DNA from 3 places in the Vreelandella sp. V005 genome. Region 1 is predicted to be linked to each of the others. Evidence: predicted binding sites of a transcription regulator. Region 1 holds the regulator's gene; each other region holds the start of a gene.
The links. The regulator LexA, encoded in region 1, represses DNA repair genes until DNA is damaged. The targets are predictions, from matches to a motif close to TACTGTNTANNTANACAGTA.
Positions count from the first base shown of each region.

Region 2: ACUN8H_RS01520 (LexA family protein) is a predicted target of LexA. The motif match lies at 3,513-3,532, and genes of this name have one in related genera.
Region 3: uvrD (DNA helicase II) is a predicted target of LexA. The motif match lies at 1,806-1,825, and genes of this name have one in related genera.

Region 1 is NZ_JBQXYA010000011.1:36,361-43,188, reverse strand. Features, by position in the region: gene ACUN8H_RS17720 (ribonuclease J) at 1-517, opposite strand, end outside; gene purU (formyltetrahydrofolate deformylase) at 747-1,601, shown strand; gene ACUN8H_RS17710 (energy-coupling factor ABC transporter permease) at 1,626-2,297, shown strand; gene lexA (transcriptional repressor LexA) at 2,317-2,997, opposite strand; gene ACUN8H_RS17700 (TetR/AcrR family transcriptional regulator) at 3,264-3,941, shown strand; gene ACUN8H_RS17695 (L,D-transpeptidase family protein) at 3,919-4,455, shown strand; gene nagZ (beta-N-acetylhexosaminidase) at 4,518-5,549, shown strand; gene ACUN8H_RS17685 (hypoxanthine-guanine phosphoribosyltransferase) at 5,597-6,175, shown strand; gene ppsR (posphoenolpyruvate synthetase regulatory kinase/phosphorylase PpsR) at 6,193-6,828, opposite strand, start outside.
Region 2 is NZ_JBQXYA010000001.1:329,252-336,079, forward strand. Features, by position in the region: gene ACUN8H_RS01505 (hypothetical protein) at 1-128, opposite strand, end outside; gene ACUN8H_RS01510 (Wzz/FepE/Etk N-terminal domain-containing protein) at 366-1,184, opposite strand; gene glyA (serine hydroxymethyltransferase) at 2,030-3,295, opposite strand; gene ACUN8H_RS01520 (LexA family protein) at 3,557-4,000, shown strand; gene ACUN8H_RS01525 (Y-family DNA polymerase) at 3,997-5,367, shown strand; gene ACUN8H_RS01530 (sodium-dependent transporter) at 5,329-6,792, opposite strand.
Region 3 is NZ_JBQXYA010000006.1:177,708-184,535, forward strand. Features, by position in the region: gene uvrD (DNA helicase II) at 1-1,754, opposite strand, end outside; gene hexR (transcriptional regulator HexR) at 1,974-2,828, opposite strand; gene ACUN8H_RS14490 (PA3496 family putative envelope integrity protein) at 3,079-3,294, shown strand; gene ACUN8H_RS14495 (sodium-dependent transporter) at 3,343-4,686, opposite strand; gene ACUN8H_RS14500 (DUF72 domain-containing protein) at 4,841-5,695, opposite strand; gene hglS (2-oxoadipate dioxygenase/decarboxylase HglS) at 5,896-6,828, shown strand, end outside.

The sequences.
Region 1 (6,828 bases):
TGGAATCGCCCACCACTAAATCGACCGGTGCAAGCGCTCTAAACTGCGCCGGGCTTACCGGTGTACCAATCAGTGGTTCAGGATCGAGTTTCCAGTCACCGGTATGCAACACACGATAGCCGCCGGCCATCAAGAGAATGGCGCAGCTTTCGGGTATCGAATGCGTCAGCGGCAGATAGCGCAGCGTAAACGGCCCGCTTTCAAGCGCTTCGCCTGGTTCGATGACGTGGATCGCCGCACTGCTCAGTTGATGTTCAGCGAATTTGAGTCGTAACAGTCCCGCCGCTAATGGGGTGGCATAAATAGGGCAGTTCCACATCGGCCACAGCCATGCGACGGCGCCAATGTGATCTTCATGTCCGTGGGTAATAAAGAGTGCTTTCGGCACGATGCCGAGTGCCTTCGGAGTATCGAGGTTAGGCACCTGCAGCGGTGAGTTAGGAAGATCCTGTCGAATCATCATGCCGCAATCGACGGCAATCCAATGATCGTCATAGCCATAGAGCGTTAGATTCATGCCAATCTCACCGCATCCCCCCAGCGGCAACATGCGCAGCGGTGGACGGCGACGGGGACGAATTTGAACGCGTGTAGAGTGCATCAGTTATGAAAAGCCTAAAAAGTAGTGACTTAACTATACGGTAAGGCGGGGTCAGCTAACAATGATCCGTGTCCTTCCGATACACTATGCAGACCAAGCCATTGGTTGTCATAAATACCTTAGAAGTAGGTCAAGAGTCGCTCATATGTCTCATTATTACCGTTTAGTTGTATCCTGCCCTGATCGGGTGGGTATTGTTGCCCGGGTATCGAGTTTTATTGCTCAACAAGGCGGGTCTATCACCGAAGCTAGCCAGCACTCCGATTTAGAAACGGGCTGTTTCTTTATGCGTTACGAAATTCTGGCGGATTCGGTAGGTATGTCGGTAGAGGCACTGCGGACGGCCTTTGAACCGGTGGCGGATGAGTTCAATATGCAGTGGTCGTTGGTGGATACGCAGCAGCGTCGCCGTGTGGTCCTGATGGTTTCCCGCGAGTCTCACTGCTTGGTAGATTTGCTGTATCGCTGGCAGGCGGGGGAGCTAGATTGCGATATCGTTAGCGTTATTTCCAACCATGACGATATGCGTTCATTGGTGGAGTGGTACGGCATTCCTTACCAGCATGTGCCCGTCGACGCCGATAACAAGCAGGCCTCGTTTGCCAAAGTGCAAGCCGAAATCGATAGCGCCCGGGCTGATTGCGTCGTGCTGGCGCGTTATATGCAAATTCTTCCGCCTGACTTGTGCGCGCGCTATGCAGGCCGAGTGATTAATATTCATCATAGTTTTTTACCCTCCTTTGCGGGCGCTAAACCCTACCATCAGGCTTACCAACGTGGGGTTAAACTGATTGGCGCGACGTGCCACTATGTGACGGAAGAGCTCGATGCGGGCCCGATCATCGAACAGGATATTCATCGCGTGAGCCACTGCCACACGCCGACCGATTTAGTTCGTTTCGGCCGTGATGTTGAAAAGGCCGTGCTCGCTCGGGGTTTACGCTGGCATCTGGAGGCTCGCGTCCTGGTGCATGGCAACAAGACCGTCGTGTTTAGTTAACGCCCGATAAGATGAGAGGCCGCTATGTCATTTGCGCAAAATGTATTGGCGCCCTGGGCGCTGATACTCACCTCACTACTCTCGCTGAGCGTCGTGGTGTGGGCGCTTTGGGGGCGGCCTTGGCAAGTGTTGATCGAGGATACGGCGCTTCAGCACCGATGGTTAGGCGCAACGCTGGCCGTGGTACTGATGTGGCAACTACGCGCTCAAGCGGTAGATTGGCTAACGTTACATCTGGTCTTTACGGTTTTGATGACGCTGGTTTTTAAAGCGCCATTAGCGCTGATCAGCAATGTACTTATCAACGTGGCAATGGTGGCTATTGGCCGCAATGAGTGGATGCTGCTGGGGCCGAATGTGCTGGTGACGGGGATCATTCCGGCGGCCATCACGGGCACGGTTTGGCGGCTGGCAGATCGTCGTCTGCCGGATAATTTAATGGTGTTTCTATTTGCCTGCGGCTTTTTTGGCGCGGCATTGGCAACGCTGGTGGCGGGGCTATCAGCCGTGTTGCTGATCACCATTGCCGGCACCGATCCTGACGCTATCTATTTGGCCCAAGAGTATGCACGGTTCTTGCCCTTGTTGATGCCTTCGGAGGCGTTTATCACCGGTATGCTGCTGAGTATTCTGATGGTCTATCATCCCCATTGGGTGGCCACGTTTAATGACCACCGTTATATCGATAGGCAGTAGCGGCTATTACTAGCCAACATTAGCCAAGCGCTTGGCCACTGCCACCGCGAATGACGCCAACGCCGACACCTTCGATGTCCAGCGACTGTGAGCGCAGGTCGATCTCAATGGGCGCAAAGTCGGGATTTTCCGCGAATAGCGTGACCTGATGTCCCTGACGCTGGAAGCGTTTGACGGTCACTTCATCGTCTAAGCGTGCCACCACAATCTGGCCATCGCGCACTCGCTCGGTGCGGTGAACTGCGAGTAGATCTCCTTCCAAGATGCCGATGTCCTTCATTGATAGCCCACGCACGCGCAGCAGGTAATCAGCCTTGGGCGTGAAGTATTCAGCGGGCAGAGGGCAGTAGCGGTCTATATGTTCGGCGGCGAGGATAGGGCTCCCCGCGGCGACTTCTCCAATCACTGGTAGCCCCGTCGGCGCTGGGTCAAGGGTGGCAGTGGGTGATTCGATCAGCGTGTTGTCGATTACCTCTTGGGGCTCTTGGTTGGGCAGTCGAATACCGCGGGATGTATTGCGGATGATGCGAATAACGCCTTTGCGCTCGAGTGCGCGCAGGTGCTCTTCTGCTGCGTTGGGTGAACGGAAGCCCAACGCTTTAGCAATTTCAGCGCGGGTCGGAGGGTAGCCAAATTCGCCCATGGTTTTAACGATAAAATCAAAAACGTGCTGTTGGCGAGCGGTTAGCGGACGCGACATACCAGACTCCAAAATAGTGAATAGACGGTGACTGTTTAAATGACGACTTAATCGATAAGTGGTTAAGTATACAGTATGTTCCTCTGTCCAGTATATGGCTTGTCAATCCGTGGATATCAACTCAGCGAAATTTTAATAATCGTTTGAAACTAAGTTTCTACTTATTTAGACAGCCACATTTCATCAGAAAATCAAGCGTTGAGCCTACCTGCGTTATGGCATAGTATTTTGCGATGTTTAAAACATCCGTTTCCCCGGAGAGCAGCATGGCTCAATCTGATACGGTAACTCGAATACTCGACACTGCGGAAGTGCTGTTTGCAGAGCGTGGTTTTGCTGAAACCTCGCTGCGCAACATCACTAGCAAAGCGCGGGTCAATTTAGCCGCTGTGAATTACCATTTCGGTTCGAAAAAAGCCTTGATCCAGGCTGTTTTTTCGCGCTATCTGGACCCCTTCACTCAGCGCTTTCACACGGCACTCGATGAGCTGGAAGCCCAGCATGCCGGGGGCGTCATTCCGCTTGAATTGCTGCTCGAAACAATGGCGAATACCGTGCTGGCGGTGCCGGCGGAGCGCAATAGCTTAAAGGTGTTCATGCGCTTGTTAGGGCTTGCCTATAGCCAAGCCCAGGGGCATCTTCGGCGTCATATTCAGCAGGAGTATGGGGATGTGTTCACGCGCTTCACTGAGCTAGTGCGACAAGCCACACCCGACTTGCCTGACGCTGAGCGCTTTTGGCGACTACACTTTATGCTTGGCACTGTGATTTTTACGCTTTCAGGGCTCGATGCGCTTCGCGATATCGCCGAAAAGGATTATCACGAGCAAGTGACCGTGCGCGATTTGGTGAGACGCTTGCGCCCGGTCGTGGTTGCCGCCATGAATGCACCGTTGCCCTCAGCGCTTGAAGAAGGAAAATATGCGAACGCCCAGGCTCGCTGAGCTACCCCCTATAGAGAACATTTGGTTAGACATAGATACCACTCAACAGCGGTTACGCTGCTGGCGAGGGCCAAAAGTGTTGCATGAGTGTGACATATCGTCAGGTGTCGCCGGTGTCGGAGAGCGTAACGGTAGTGGTAAAACCCCTCATGGCTGGCACTATATTCGGGCGGCGATCGGCGAGGGGGCGCCTGATAATGCGGTATTTCGTGGTCGTCGCTGGACCGGCGAGGAATTTTCTCCTGCGCTAGCGAAGGCGCATCCCGAGCGTGACTGGATTTTGACGCGTATCCTGTGGCTGTGTGGGTTAGAAAAAGGCGTTAACCGCGGTGGCCAGGTAGATTCCCAGCGGCGTTATATTTATCTGCACAGCACGCCTTCTGACCAGCCTATGGGCGTTGCTGCTTCTCATGGCTGTATTCGTTTACGCACCAATGATTTGCTGTATATCTTTTCATTAGCGCTGCCAGGCACTCCCGTTTGGTTGCACGGCGGTCGTCAATCGTTTGACTGATCAGTTTTGACTCCGCTAGACGATCGTCTAGAATCATCGCCCTTTTAAATGGACCTGTCACGATGACTCAACCGCTAGGCCCGGTCATGCTCGACCTTGAAGGCCCGACATTAACGGCTGCAGAAAAACGCTTACTGCGGGAGCCGAGCGTAGGGGGCGTCATTTTATTTGCGCGCAATGTCGAGAATGGTTATCAAGTTCGCAAGCTATGCAGCGATATTCGCCGTGTGCGGGCGGACTTACTGCTTGCCGTTGATCAAGAAGGGGGGCGCGTTCAGCGCATTAAGGAGGGAATGACGCGCTTGCCTGCCATGGCGCGCATTGGCGAGTGGTATCACGCGAACCCGAATGACGGTCTTGTGCTGGCAAAAGATGCGGGCTGGCTACTGGGTATGGAAATGGCGGCCTGCGGCTTGGATTTGAGCTTTGCGCCGGTGCTCGATGTCGAGAGCGGCGTATCGAGCGTTATTGGTGACCGAAGCTTCAGCCGTAACCCTGAGCATGTGGCGCAATTGGGTGGCGCTTTTATTCAAGGGCTCCACGAAGCCGGTATGGCCGCTGTAGGCAAACATTTTCCCGGCCATGGCGGTGTTGCCGCAGACTCTCACGTCGCACTGCCGGTGGATGATCGCCCCTTAGACGTGATCAAACAGCGCGATCTTGTACCCTTTACCCAGTTAGCAGCAGCATTAGACGGGGTAATGCCTGCACACGTCATCTACAGTGCTTTTGACACGCGTCCAGCAGGCTTTTCCCCTCATTGGCTAGGGATGTTACGCGAGTCGTTGGGCTTTAAAGGCTGCATCTTTTCGGATGATTTGAGCATGGCGGGTGCCCACGAAGCAGGCGGGCCCAAACAGCGTGCCCAGGCTGCGCTAGCGGCGGGCTGCGATATGCTGTTGGTGTGCAATGATCGCGCCGCCGCGCTGGAGGTTGTTGAAGCCTGCCGAAGTATCGAAACTAAGCGCCCCGCCAAGCTTCGCTACAGTCGCGCACGACCCGACCTCGACGCCTTAAGTGCGCTGGGACGCTGGCGGCGTGCCCACGCTAAACTCGAAGCACTGGCTGATAAACCGAAACCCAATACGTTGTGAATATCCGTGTTACTGCGATTAACGCTTTCAACCCGCCTGGAGTTTAGATGTCAAAGTTGGATAAAGAAGCATTAGAGTCATTGGATTCAATGCGTGAATTGATGGATAACGCCGACTGCCTTATCTCTCAGCAAGAAGTAGAGAAAGCGCTTGATCGTATGGCGGAAGCGATCACACATGATTTAGGCGACAAACTGCCGGTTTTTTACTGTGTCATGAATGGCGGCTTAATCACTACCGGCCATCTGCTGACCCGGTTGGGTTTCCCGCTGGAAGTGGATTATTTACACGCCACCCGCTATCGCAATGAGCTACGCGGTGGTGAACTGTTTTGGCGCGTTTCTCCTGAGGTGCCCATGGCGGGGCGCCATGTGGTCATCGTCGACGACATTTTGGACGAAGGGGCAACGCTTGCGGCGATTTTAGCCTACTGTGAAGAAGCTCAGGCCGCCAGTGTGACCACGGCCGTGCTGGTCGATAAGCAGCACAACCGCAAAGCTGTCCCAGGATTAAAGGCCGACTACTGCAGCTTGGAAGTCGCCGACCGCTACGTGTTTGGTTTTGGTATGGACTACAAAGGCTATTGGCGCAATGCGCCGGGCATATTTGCCCCAAAGGGAATGTAAAGTAGCCGTACTAAATCTTAGCGGGGCGAAAAGCGCCTCGCTAAACCCGTCTCAGCAATCATCCGCGTTGATATCTCTTCCACCGAGAAGCGTGTCGCATCAATAAAGGGAATATGCATGGTGCGGTACAGCGACTCTGCCTGTTCGACTTCCTGAAGACACTGATCAATGGAGCTGTAACGGCTATTCGGTCGGCGCTCATTACGTATCGCGGATAAACGCCGCGCATCAATGGTTAACCCAAACAGTTTTTGACGATGGGGCGCTAGTGCCTTCGGCAGCTTTAGCATGCCATCTTCGTCTAAATCATCTTCCGTTAGTGGATAGTTGGCCGCGCGAATTCCAAACTGAAGCGCTAGATAGAGCGAAGTGGGTGTTTTACCGCAGCGTGATACGCCAACCAGAATAATGTCAGCTTTGTCGTATTGATGCGTGCGCGCCCCGTCATCGTTATCAAGGGCAAAATGCACCGAGTGGATGCGATCCATATAGACATCATCGCTACCAATCGAGTGCGTTCTTCCCACGCTGTAGGAGGAGTGAGTATTGAGCTCCTGTTCCAGTGGCTCTAGAAAAGTAGAAAAGATATCGACTTTGAAACCCGACGCCTGACGAATGACGTTACGAATCTGTTGATCAACGATAGTATCGAT
Region 2 (6,828 bases), on a different contig from region 1:
AACAAGCCATACATGCCTACTTGACTCGGCTCAAGATAATAAGCAAGTGTAAATATTAGTAAAAATTTACTGACCAAGGTTGCGCCGCGAAGCCCTACATTGACCAACCGTTTTAGAAAAGGACCCAAAACCACTACCTTATGTTATATAGCACACTTAAAACCTGAAATCTTGCCTATCAGCTAGGATTATAATGATTTGAGTATTATGATTAAAAAGACAGACTATACTCGTAGCTTCATGAGAGCTGTCAGACCATCAATATAAAAACATAAAGCTCTTTGCAATATGAACAACGTTATTTCCATTAAGTTTTTTTTACAACAATGCTAGCCTAGATCAACACTAGAGCGAAGCAACACAAATCAAGAAGCTTTTCCTGTTTTTTCTTTCTTAAGGCTTGCGCGAACAATACTGCCAAACTCAAAGATGAATACTCCGATGACAGCCAGCATGCCACCAAGCACTATAGCCAAAACCATAATTAAACTGCGACCAGTGCCAGCGGGTTCAAGGCTTTGAACCGCCACCTGCACAACCTCACCTTCGCTTAACTGAGTGAGATCTTGCTGTATACCGGCCAAGCGTTGCGTATAGTTCGCAATTAGTTCACCCGCTCTCTCACTGGTAGATTGTTCAACTGCTTCCAAGGCCCGCTCTGCATTCTCTAACTGCTGCTCAAGGCTGGCACGGTGTTTTTCAACACGCTCTTGCTGCCCTGCCATCATACGAGCCAGCAATGCATCATGCATCTGGGTGACCAATTCATTATTGTCCGCACTCGCCTCGGAGCCCAAGCGAATAAGCAAAGTGTCGCTGGGACTGGCTGCTGCCACTTCGAAGGGTAGGCTCTCCAATCCTGCCGACTCTCTTAGTTTACGCGTTTCCGGTCCAAGATAGAGGTTGTTAGCCTTGGCCAACACGGAAGCTGGTGCTTCCAGGGCACGTCCGGGCGCCTCCTCTGCCACCTGATATATTGAGACGTATTCATAGGCGCGCTCTGTTAGCAACACATAGGCCAGTGCACCGAGCACAACGACCAGAAAGACTAGCACCATGGTTTTCCAGCGCCTGACCATTATTTTAGCGAGATCGACTAGGGAAATTTCATCATTTGAAGGAGAGTGCTGCGGCTCATAAGGAGAAGACTGATTCATGCTATTTCGCCAGTAAAGGATAATCAAAATAAAGGCACGCTACCGCCCAGGGATATTCCGGACGCCTTCCCATGCCCTTTTTAGGTATATGCCTCATGCTTCAATTTAGCGAATATGCTAATTATTTGTGCATGCTGCAATTGTAAACTAATCGATATGATACATTTTCTTAATGATAGGCACCACGTGAACAAGCGCCAGGCTCGTTGGTACCGTGAGTGAAATTTGGTAGATAGGGTGGTTTCCCAACAAGCTGGCCTTATCAAAGCTCTTGCGAGTTCCCATTTCGGAGAATGAGCTTAGTGGCTCAGGCGTTTGCGCAGCAGCTGTAGTGCGCTTCTAAATCGCACCGGCTTCTTAAAAACCGCTGCTATTAAACACAGAATAGCCACGATTGCCCTAGTTCCAGGTGTACAGACCTTTCAGGCACGCTACCGCCCAGGGATTATTCCGGACATTTCCCTTGCCCTACTCTTATTTAACTTTGGCTTACCAGCGGCAGCGTTTAGCGTTCGGTCACAGCGAATTTCATATAATGCGCTTTGACCCCACGGTAAACGATACCCACGAGTTACCTCCTACTAACACACGGAGCACATGAATCGCCATGCCTCCTTGCCAGCGTAAAATGCGCCCAATGGTACCTTATCCAGTGTGAGGGGGGCGAGCCTTTCTGCGCCTCTGCCTAGTAGGGAGAACAGGGTTATGCTTCTCTACACCTGCGTGATTTAGCGAATACGGCATGGCAAGCTCAAAGCAGATGGAGCTGCCCATTTCGTATTTGCACAAGCCATAACAGACAAAGCCGCCGAAGAGGGTAATCTTCGGCGGCTTTGTCGAACGCCGGGCTAGCTATTTACAAGAAGTGTTGCTTATTTATAAACCGGCAAACGCGCACAAACCTCAGCCACTTTATCCAGCACCTGGGCTTCGATCGCGCTGGTGTCTTCCCCTTTGGCCAGCACGTCGAGAATGTCGCAGATCCAGCCAGCCAGTTGGGTACACTCTTCTTCACCGAAACCGCGTGTGGTGACCGCCGGGGTGCCGATGCGCAGGCCAGAGGTGACGAACGGGCTTTGCGGGTCGTTCGGTACGGCGTTCTTGTTCACGGTGATGTGGGCACGGCCCAGCGCCGCATCGGCGTCTTTACCGGTCACGCCTTGCTTGATCAGCGAGAGCAGGAAGAGGTGGTCTTCGGTGCCGCCAGAGACGATGTCGTAACCGCGGTCGATAAACACCTTGGCCATTGCCTGGGCATTTTTCACTACCTGCTGCTGGTAGGTTTTGAACTCGGGCGACATGGCTTCTTTGAAGCACACTGCTTTGGCCGCGATCACGTGCATCAACGGGCCGCCCTGGCCGCCAGGGAATACGGCGGATTGCAGTTTTTTCTCGATATCGGCGTCGTTTTCAGCTGAAAGAATCACACCACTCCGCGGGCCGCGCAGGGTTTTGTGCGTAGTAGAGGTGACGACGTGGGCATGGGGCAATGGGCTTGGGTAAACACCCGCCGCGACCAGGCCTGAGACGTGGGCCATATCGACCAGTAAGTAAGCGCCTACTTCGTCAGCGATCTCACGGAACTTCGCCCAATCGACGATTTGTGAATAGGCAGAGAAGCCGGCAATGATCATTTTCGGCTTGTGCTCGCGGGCAAGCTGGGCCACTTGGTCGTAATCGATCAGCTCTTGGTCATTGAGGCCGTACTGGATGGCATTGTAGTGCTTGCCCGAAAAGCTCGGCTTGGCGCCGTGGGTCAGGTGACCACCGGCATCCAGGCTCATGCCTAGAATGGTGTCGCCTGGCTTAACCAGTGCCTGGAAAACGGCGCTGTTGGCTTGCGAGCCGGAGTGCGGCTGAACGTTTACGTAGGTAGCGCTGAACAGTTCTTTGGCGTAATCGATCGCCAGGTTTTCAGCGATATCGACGAATTCACAGCCGCCGTAGTAACGCTTACCGGGGTAGCCTTCAGCGTATTTATTAGTCAGCTGGCTGCCCTGGGCTTCCAGTACGCGGGGGCTGGCGTAGTTTTCAGAAGCAATCAGTTCGATGTGGGCTTCCTGGCGCGCCACTTCTTTCTGCATGGCATCAAACAGCACATCATCGAATCCGGCAATTGTCATATCACGGCTGAACATCGGCGGGAACCTCGTAACGAGAAAGGATCATCATGGAAGAAGCGAGGGAACTATCATAACGCAGCCTGCCACTACTTTCATCGCATCCGCGTCAGGTCGTGCATGAGTCTGTTTCATGTTGCGTTGGTCATGAAATACTGACCGAACGGACAATCATCACGATAGACAAAAGGTCATTCGCGAGCGGCCCGCTTGCATTTTCCTTCGCTCTGAAAAATACTGTATATTCATACAACATTTTTAAGAGTCAGGATACCGACAATGCCGGGCCAGTCTTTTCACTTTACCCCCGCTTTGCCGTTAAGCGACCAGCCGTTGCCGCATTTAACTTTTTTGGGCCGCGCTGGTTTTAGCGGTTTTCCTTCGCCTGCGCAGGATTACGAGCCGTGCACGCTAGATCTCAATACGCGGCTGGTTAAACACCCTACCCAGACGTTTTATGTCACCGCTACCGGCGACAGTATGGAGGGCTGTGGGATTTTTGAGGGCGATCTTCTCGTTGTGGACCGGGGGATTGAGCCGCGGCTGGGGCATATTCTGGTCGCGATGCTGGAAGGCGAAGTGCTGATTAAACGTTACTCGCTTTACCAGGGCACCCCGCACCTATGCTCGACTCACCCGCACTACCCGCCCCTGCCCCTTGAAGGCAGCGACTGCAAACTGTGGGGCGTGGTGCGCGCGGTGATACACGAGTACGTACGATGATTGGCCTGGTCGATGCCAACAACTTTTATGTCAGCTGTGAGCGAGTGTTTCAGCCCAAGCTGGAAGGCCGCCCGGTGGGCGTGATGTCGAATAATGATGGTTGCGTCATCGCGCGTTCCGCCGAGTTGAAGGCGCTGGATATTCCCATGGGAACGCCCGCCTTCAAACTGGAAGGGCTGCGCCAGCGTGGCGAGATACACCTGCTCTCGTCTAACTATGAGCTGTATGGCGATATGTCTTCGCGGTTAGCGCAGCTACTGCGTGACGCCTGCCCAGAGGTCGCGCCTTACTCTATCGATGAAATGTTCATCTATTTAGACGATTTTACCCCGCAGCAGTGTGAGGCGCTGGGGAAGCAGTTGCGCCAACGTATTCGCCGCCACCTGGGCCTGCCGGTCTGTGTTGGGTTGGCCCCATCCCATACGCTGGCCAAGCTGGCCAATCACCTGGCCAAGCAAGACCCCCGCTACGAAGGCGTTTGCCTATTGCAAGGGCAGGGCCACACCACCGAGGCGCTGTTAAAACACACGCCGGTGAGCAGTGTGTGGGGCGTCGGGCGTCGGCTGGCCGAGCGATTGGCCATTGGTGGTGTCAACACTGCCTGGGATTTGCGTGAAAGCGATGAAAAATGGCTGCGTAAGCGCTTCTCGGTGGTGCTGGCCCGCACGGCGCTTGAGTTGCGCGGCACTCCCTGCCTGGAAATGAACGCGCTGGAACAACCGCGCCAGCGCATTATGACCTCGCGCTCGTTCGGCCAAATGACGGGCGCTTTTACAGAAGTGCATAACGCACTGCGCCGCCACGCCCAGCGTAGCGCTGAAAAACTGCGCGAACAGCGCAGCCTGGCACGCGCGGTAATGATATTTCTTAAGACCAACCGCCATCGCCGTGACCAACCGCAATATTTTCCGCAGGCGCTGATACCACTGCACTCGCCCAGCGACGATACGCGTGTGATTCTCGATGCCGTACGCCAGGGGCTTGAGCAGATTCACCGTCCCCGCTTCCGGTTTATGAAGGCTGGCGTGATGCTGCTCGATTTGGTCGATGCCGAACAGCACCAGCTTTCGCTGCTGCATCCCCCGGCCCGTGATCGGCATCCGTTTTTGATGGCCACGGTCGATCAAATCAACCAGCAGATGGGGCAAGGCACCATTAGCTTTGGCATGACCGATGCATCCGCTGCCTGGCAGCTACGCTGCGCTCACCGCTCCAACCGCTTTACCACACGCTGGGATGAACTGATGAAAGTGGGCACTCACCCCGGCGCAGTAGCCGCCGCCGAGGCGAAGGAAAAAGAGAAGGCAAAGCAGCGCGAGCAACAATCCCTAGCCAGTGCGAAGCGCAGAGCGCAGCCGCGGGCTTAGGCTTTCCCCTAGCACTGCCATCACCACCAGAATCGCCAGCAGCCACGGCCAGTGGGCGGCAAACGAGACCTGATAGATACCCAGGGCATCGACGAAAATCACCACGATGCCGAGCGGGCTAACATAGCGCACCATGGCCAGCCACAGCGCATACGGCAGCGGTGAGAGCCCCAACTCTTCGCGAAAGGTGTCACTCTTCAATATAAAGCCCGCCAACACCACCATGCCCAGGCCGCCCAGCGGCATCATCCAACGCGAAGTCAGGTAATCCAGCCAGTCGAAAAAGGTTTTGTCTGCCAGAGTCCACTCCGCGCCCAGGTTGAAGGACAGCATCGCCAGGGTGCTGATCAACCACAGCACGATACCGGTGCCCCACGCGGCCGCCGGGCGCGAAAGGCCTTTGTTATCGCACAGCCAGGAAACCGTGGCTTCGACCATGGAAATCGCTGAGGTCAGCGCGGCCATGGAGAGCATCAAGAAGAACAAAATACCGAACAGCGTGCCCAGCGGCATTGCCTGGAACGCTAGCGGCAGGCTCATGAAGATCAAGCCTGGGCCTTGGCCGGGGTTCATCCCGTTGGCAAAAATAACCGGGAAGATCGCCAACCCCGCCATCAAGGCCACGACCGTATCCGCCACGGCAACGCTGACGGTGGTGCGACCAATGGATGCCTCTTTGGGTAAATAGCTGCCGTAGGTAAGAATCGCCCCCGAGGCCAGCGAGAGGGTAAAGAAGGCGTGCCCCAGCGCGGCCAATAGGCCTTCGCTGGAAAGGCTGCCCGCGTTGAAGGAGAACAGAAAGTTAACCGCCGCGCCAAAACCGCCGGAAAACAGGCCAAAGCCAATCAGCACCACCAGCATGATCACCAAGCCCGGCATCATCCAGCTAACGCTCTTCTCGATGCCCTTCTGCACGCCTTTGCCCACGATCAGCATGGTGAGCAGCGTGACCAAGGTACTCCAAAAACCGAGCGTGAGCGGATTGGCGTTATTGGCGCCAAACACCGCCGCCATGTCGTCAACGCTGCTGCCGGAGAGGCCACCGGTCAGCATTTTCCATAGATAGGCGAACGACCAGCCCGCCACGACGACGTAAAAAGACAGCACCATAAAGCCGCAGAGCATGGCCATCCAGCCGATCAACGACCACACCGAAGAGCGCCCTGATTCATTGACCACGCGGCGCAGGGCGTCCACCGGGCTGCCCCGGCCACGGCGGCCAAAGGCGATTTCCGTCATCATCACCGGCACGCCCACGGCAAAAATACAGGCCAGATACACCAGCACAAAGGCACCGCCGCCGAATTCGCCAGTGATATAGGGGAATTTCCAGATGTTGCCCAGCCCCACCGCCGAGCCGGTGGCCGCCAACATGAACCCCCAGCGGCCTAGCCACTGAGTGCGAGGTTGCCCAGAAGAGGTCATTGCCCGTATCCCGTCAGAAAAAAGGCACTCATCCTA
Region 3 (6,828 bases), on a different contig from region 1:
CCCTCTTCAACACCAGCAATGAATACTATCGGAAATTCCAGCCCTTTGGCGGAGTGCAGCGTCATCAACTGCACGCTGTCCTCGAACTCTTCGGCTTCATGGTCGCCTGCGTTAAGGGCGGCTTCTGAGAGGAACGCCTCCAACGCCGCCATGCCTTCGCCCGCTTCAGGAGCTTCAAAGACATCGCCCTGAGTGAAGGCGCGGGCAGCGGTGACGAGCTCTTCCAGGTTTTCGACCCGTGCCTGGCCTTTCTCGCCGCGCTCACTTTTGTGGTGCTCTATCAAACCGGTGTGAACAGTAACGTGATCGATAATTTCATGCAGCGCCATACCCGAGGCATCGTTATCGAGCTGCTCGATCAAGTTGGCAAACGTTTGCACCGCATTGGCCGCGCGGCCTTTCAAGGTACCGTCGTTAATCGCATCGTGGAGCGCCTGCCACAGCGGAATGCCTTGCTCACGGGCGCGCAAGCGCACTATCTCTACCGTGCGGGTACCAATACCGCGAGTGGGGACGTTAATGACCCGCTCCAACGAGGCATCGTCATCGCGGTTGAGCATCAGGCGCAGGTAGGCCAGGGCATTCTTGATTTCCAGGCGCTCGTAGAAGCGGTGACCGCCGTAAATACGGTAGGGCATGCCTTGACGAATCAGCGTTTCTTCGAGCAGCCGCGACTGGGCATTGGAGCGGTAGAGAATGGCAATATCGCGGCGGTTAAAGCCTTCGTCGACCTTCTCTTTGATCGTATCGACGATATAGCGCGCTTCTTCCAAGTCGTTAAACCCGGCATAAATCGAGATCGGCTCGCCTTCGATGCCGTCAGTCCACAGGTTTTTGCCCATCCGCTCGCTGTTGTGGCTGATCAGCGTGTTGGCGGCTTCAAGAATCGCGCTGGTAGAGCGATAGTTCTGCTCTAGACGCACGGTATGGGTTTGCGGGAATTCCTGCTCAAAGCGGCTGATATTCTCCACTTTTGCGCCGCGCCAGCCGTAGATCGACTGGTCGTCATCACCGACGGCGGTCATCGGCGTCTGCATGCCGGTGAGCAGTTTTAGCCAGGCGTATTGCAGGGTATTGGTGTCCTGAAACTCATCCACCAGGACGTGTCCAAAGCGCTCTTGGTAGTGCTTCAAAAGCGCTGGGTTATCGCGCAGCAGCTCAAGGCTTCGCAGCAGCAATTCACCGAAATCGACCAAGCCGCCGCGCTCGCAGGTGAGCTGGTAGCGCTCGTAGAGCTCGACCATTTGGCCCATGTAGCCATCGCCATCGACATTGACTTGATGTGGGCGCAAGCCCTCCTCTTTGCAGCCGGAAATAAAATGCTGCACTTGGCGGGGCGGATAGCGTTCGTCGTCGATCGAGTAATCTTTCAACAGCCTCTTGACCAGGCGCAGCTGATCGTCGGAGTCGATAATCTGAAAATGTTGCGGCAGTCGGGCATCTTGCCAGTGGGTACGCAGCAGGCGATGGGCGATGGAGTGAAAGGTGCCCACCCAAACATGACGCATCGAGAGGCTGAGCAGCGCTTCAAGGCGGGTACGCATCTCTTTGGCAGCTTTATTGGTAAATGTAACCGCCAGCAGTGCGTAGGGAGACAGCCCTTCCGCCTGCATCATCCAGGCGATGCGATGGACCAACACGCGAGTCTTGCCGGAGCCTGCGCCTGCGAGCACCAATAGATTGCCTTGGGGGGCGCTCACTGCTTCGCGCTGGGCGGAGTTGAGCTGATCGAGAATCGCCGTGACGTCGTCCATAGTAGCCGCTGCCGGATCAAAAAATAGGCGGCTAGTCTAGCACAGCCAGCGAACTGGCTGTGTATACAGGTATGGCAATCTTCACGCCTGTGCGTCGAGGGCAGGTTTACGCGAGGGCGCTGTGAACCCATCCGTGGGCGCTACTTTTGACATCCCTGTCAAAAGACCCTCGCTTCAACCTGCCCTCGCTCCCGGCCACTGGGAACGTGTAGGTAAAGACTAAGACTCTTCAGGAAAGCGCAGCGTATTAAGGCTCTTTTTAACCGCTTTGAGCTGTTCAGCGAGTTTCGGGCCGCGGGTTTTGGCCACGCCGACAGCGAGTACGTCAATGAGCACCAGATGGGCGATGCGTGAGCTAAGCGGGGTGTAAATCTCAGTGTCCTCGTGAACATCGATATACAGCGGCAGGCTGACCTCTTCAGCAAGCGGCGAGCCGCTGGGGCATAGCCCAATGACGGTAGCGCCTGCTTCACGGGCCAAGCGCACGCTGGCCACCAGCGCTTTAGTGCGGCCGGTTTGTGAAATCGCTACGACGACATCGCCCTCTTTTAAGGTCACCGCCGACATATTCTGCATATGCGGATCGGCGTAGGCAGAGGTGGAAATTTGCAGCCGGAAAAACTTGTGCTGGGCATCGAAAGCCACCGCACCAGACGCACCAAAACCGTAGAATTCCACACGGTTAGCCATTGCCAGTGCATTCACCGCACGCCCTAGGGATTCATTATCCAGCCGGTCTCGCACCGAGAGCAGCGTACCCACTGTAGAGTCAAAGATGCTATGCGAAAACTCAGCAACAGAGTCGCTATCGTTCATGGAAAACTGAGCGAACTGGCTGCCGCTAGCCAGCATTTGCGCTAGCTGTAGCTTGAAATCTTGAAAGCCGTTGCACCCCAGCGCGCGGCAAAAACGCACCACCGTGGGTTCGCTCACGGTGGCTTCGGTGGCCAAATCCACAATACGCATGTGGATGACCTCTTCGGGGTTGCGCAGTACAAACCGCGCCACTTTTTGCTCGGAGCGTCGGAAGTGCTCCATGCGGCGTCTCATCTCATCGAACAGGGCGCGACTCACGTTCAGCTCCTTGGCTCTCAAACTCACACTTGGCTAGTTCTAGCATTTCGACAGTATGCCTGACTGATAGCGCAAATGGGCATGGAAAGCGGTGTAGGGATTAACGTTTAAAGGCCGTTAGCCCCTTTTTTTAAGATTCGTCATCATTTTGTCAAGTAGGTTATAGTAATAAGTGAAGTGCCGCACTGCATCATACAGTCGTCACGGGTGCAGGTGGACGAAGGCATATTCACCTGGAGGAACGTCGATTATGAGAAACGTCGAACGAATCACCTCGGTTAAAAGCGAATTGCTCGATATCTTTATGAGCATGCAAGTGGATGAGCATGCTCAGCGCCAGCGTAGCGCTGCCCAGCGCAGCTTAAGAGCACGCCGCGGTATTGAGTTGCATCGGGAGTTTCAGAAACTATCGCGGGACATCGCCCCCTTGCCCGACGAAGATCGACAAGAGAGCGAATTGCACTGAGATTAGCTGAAATAAGGTTAGTAAGCAGCGGACCAGTGACGGCTTAGCTTAAATAAGCCCAGTCACGAATACGGCAATAACGCCAGCGGGCGCTAAATAGCGCGCGATGATGTTCCATACGCTCTTGCCGGTCGCGGAAAGGCCTAGTTCGGCTTCGACACTGTTGCGCTCTAAGCACCAAGCGGTGAAGAGAATCGCACCTAGCCCGGTTAGCGGCAGCATGATTTTGCTGGTCAGCGTATCAAGCAAATCAAACACCCCCAGCCCAAACATGAGCGGCTCGCTCCATACGTTGAACGATAGCAGCGCTGCAATCCCGAGCAACCAAGCTCCCACACCTGCCACAACCGTTGCCATAACACGGCTTAACGGCGTGCGCTCTTCAACGAACTCAACCACCGGCTCAAGCAGTGAAATCGCGGAGGTTAGCGCGGCAAACGTGAGCAACAAGAAGAACATCAAGCCTAGGATTAGGCCGCCATCCATATTGCCAAACGCCAAGGGCAGCGTGACGAAAATCAGCCCAGGGCCTGAAGCAAGATCCAGGTTATTGGCAAATACAATCGGGAAAATGGCTAGCCCAGCGCCAAGGGCAATGACGGTATCCATGATGATAACCGTACGGGCGGTTTGCAGCAGGTTGATGTCTTTGCCCAGATACGAGCCGTAAGCCATCATGATGCCCATACCCAAAGAGAGGGTAAAGAAGGCGTGACCTAGGGCGGCTAGCACGGTTTCAGCGCTGAGTTTGCTCCAGTCGGGGTTGAACATATAGGTCAATGCTTCGCCAAAGTGCCCAGTCGACATGCCGTAACCGATCAGCACGACGAGCAGCAGGGCGAGCACCGGCATCAAAATGCGTACGGCACCCTCAAGGCCCTTCGTAACACCACGGGCGACAATGCCAATCACTAGCAGCATAAAGACGGAGTGGCCCAGCAGCAGTAGGCCTGGGTTGCTCAGCATGCCGTTAAACAGTGCGCCAATGCCGTCAGCGTCTTGGCCACTAAAGGCACCGCTCACCGAGTTGACCGTGTAGTAGAGCGACCATCCGCCAATGACGCTGTAGAACGACAGAATTAAAAAGGCGCCGATGATGCCACTAATGCCTACGATGGCCCATGCTTTTGGCTTGTTCGCTCCACGCGCCAGCTCTGACATGGTGCTGGCTGGGTTCTTCTGGCCACGCCGCCCGAGTAGCCATTCAGACACCAGAATGGGTAAGCCAATCAGCGCGATACAGAGTAGATAGACAAAGACGAAAGCAGCACCACCGCTTTCGCCCACCATGTAAGGGAATTTCCAGATATTTCCCAGGCCAACCGCTGAACCAGCGGCAGCCAGCACAAAGGTCATTCGCGATGACCATTGCGCGTGTGCGAGCTTCGCCATACATCACCCATTAAGTCGATTATTGTGTCAGTCAAAGCGTGTTGTTCACGCTAGTTTTCGAAAACAGCGTCATTGCTAGCGTCTTTTTTCGAAAGTAAGCGCAATTTATCTGATCGACTGCAAGCATGCCAGTTAGCTGACCTAAAAAGACCGGCTAAAATAGCTGGCTTTGCTTTTCACCCGCGAAAGGCGCTAGCGGAGGTAATGGCGTCGCTTCACCCAGCGCATTGTAAAGTAAGCGAGCCATGTGGGGAGACTCGCGGTTATCCGCAGTATGCACAAATAAGAAAGGGGTTTTCCCCTGACTTATCCACAGCTTTAGGCGAGCCTTCCAGGCGTTGAAGTAGTCACTGTTTATGGTTTTGTCAATATGGCCAATGAAGCGTATTACCGGATAATTTGCCGTGGAAAGCACGTGTAGTGGCAGTTTCGGCTTTTCTTGCTGGGCTTGGGCCAGCCCCATATGGCCGTTAGCGGGTGTTGAAAACACCGGGCGAACATCGAGCATCACGCGGTTAGCCGAATAAGTTATCAACAGGCGGTTAAGAGCAATTTCAGCGGCCCCTTTGTGGAAAAACTCGGGATGACGTACCTCTACCGCACATGGTAAATGGTGTGGCCAGTCCGCAAGCAACGCCTCAAGCTGAGGGAGCTCTTGTGGCCCAAAATCACGTGGTAGTTGAACCATCGTTGGGCCAAGCTGGTGGTGCAGTGGTTCAAGGGCGGCCAAAAAGGCCCATGCATCTTCTAAATGCGTTAACCGTTGATCGTGGGTGACGCTTGCCGGTAATTTAAAGCAAAAACGAAAGTGAGGCGGTGCTTGGCTTGCCCAAGCGGCGACAGTTTCCGGCTTAGGGATCCCGCTATAAAACGTCGTATTGCCTTCAACACACGAAAAGACGGCTGCATAATCGTTTAATAATGCTGTTTTGGCATGGCGCGGATAAAGGCTGCCGAGCCAGTGCTGATTGGCCCACATGGGCAAACCTAAATAAAGCGGAAGCGTCATGGGTGGCGTGCCTATGTGCATAAGGTCAAATACTAATGTAACAGTTTAAAATAGCTGCTCGTTAAGGTGATGGCAGCTTTTATAGGGTTTTTCGGTGTAGCCAGGCGCGGAAAAAGTGAAATTGTTCAGCCGCCGATAGCGCTACTATGTAGGTATAGCCCTTATGGGCAGGTACAGCCGTTAATAAACAGGACGATTCCATGAGTTCAGCGTACGTTAGCAGTGATGAAATCCGCGATCAGTTTTCCAGTGCGATGTCGGCGATGTATCAGCAGGAGGTACCACAATACGGCACCTTATTGTCGCTGGTCGAGGCAGTCAATCGAGAGGTGCTAGCGGCGCAACCTGCCCTTAACAATGCACTTCAGGAGAGCGACGAGCTAGCGCGCATCAATGTGGAACGCCACGGCGCGATTCGGGTGGGCAGTGCCGACGAGCTTGCCATGCTTCGGCGTATGTTTGCGGTGATGGGGATGGCGCCGGTGGGCTATTATGACCTGGCCGCGGCGGGGGTGCCGGTGCACTCGACGGCGTTTCGACCGTTTGCCGATCAGGCACTCAAGCGTAATCCCTTTCGTGTCTTTACCTCGCTGCTGCGCCTTGAACTCATCGAGAAGGTTGAGCTCCGCGAACAGGCAAGTGCCATTTTAAGCTCACGAGATATTTTTACGGCTAATGTGAAAACGCTTATTGAACGCTTCGAGCAGCAGGGTGGGCTTAGCGCCGCCGATGCCGAGCAATTCGTTCAGGAAGCGCTGGAAACGTTCCGCTGGCATGACAACGCCACGGTCGATTTGGCGACATATGACCGTTTGCATAATGAGCATCGGCTAATTGCCGACGTGGTCTGTTTTCGTGGCCCCCACATTAACCACCTAACCCCGCGAACGCTGGATATCGATGAAGTGCAGCGGCGTATGCCGAGCGTGGGTATTGATCCCAAAGCTACCATTGAAGGCCCGCCCCGCCGCGACTGCCCGATACTCTTGCGCCAGACCAGTTTCAAAGCGTTGGAGGAGACTATCGCTTTCGCAGATGCCGCCGAGGGCAAGCACACCGCTCGCTTTGGTGAAATTGAGCAGCGTGGTATTGCGTTAACTAAAAAGGGACGCGAGCTTTATGATCGCCTGCTA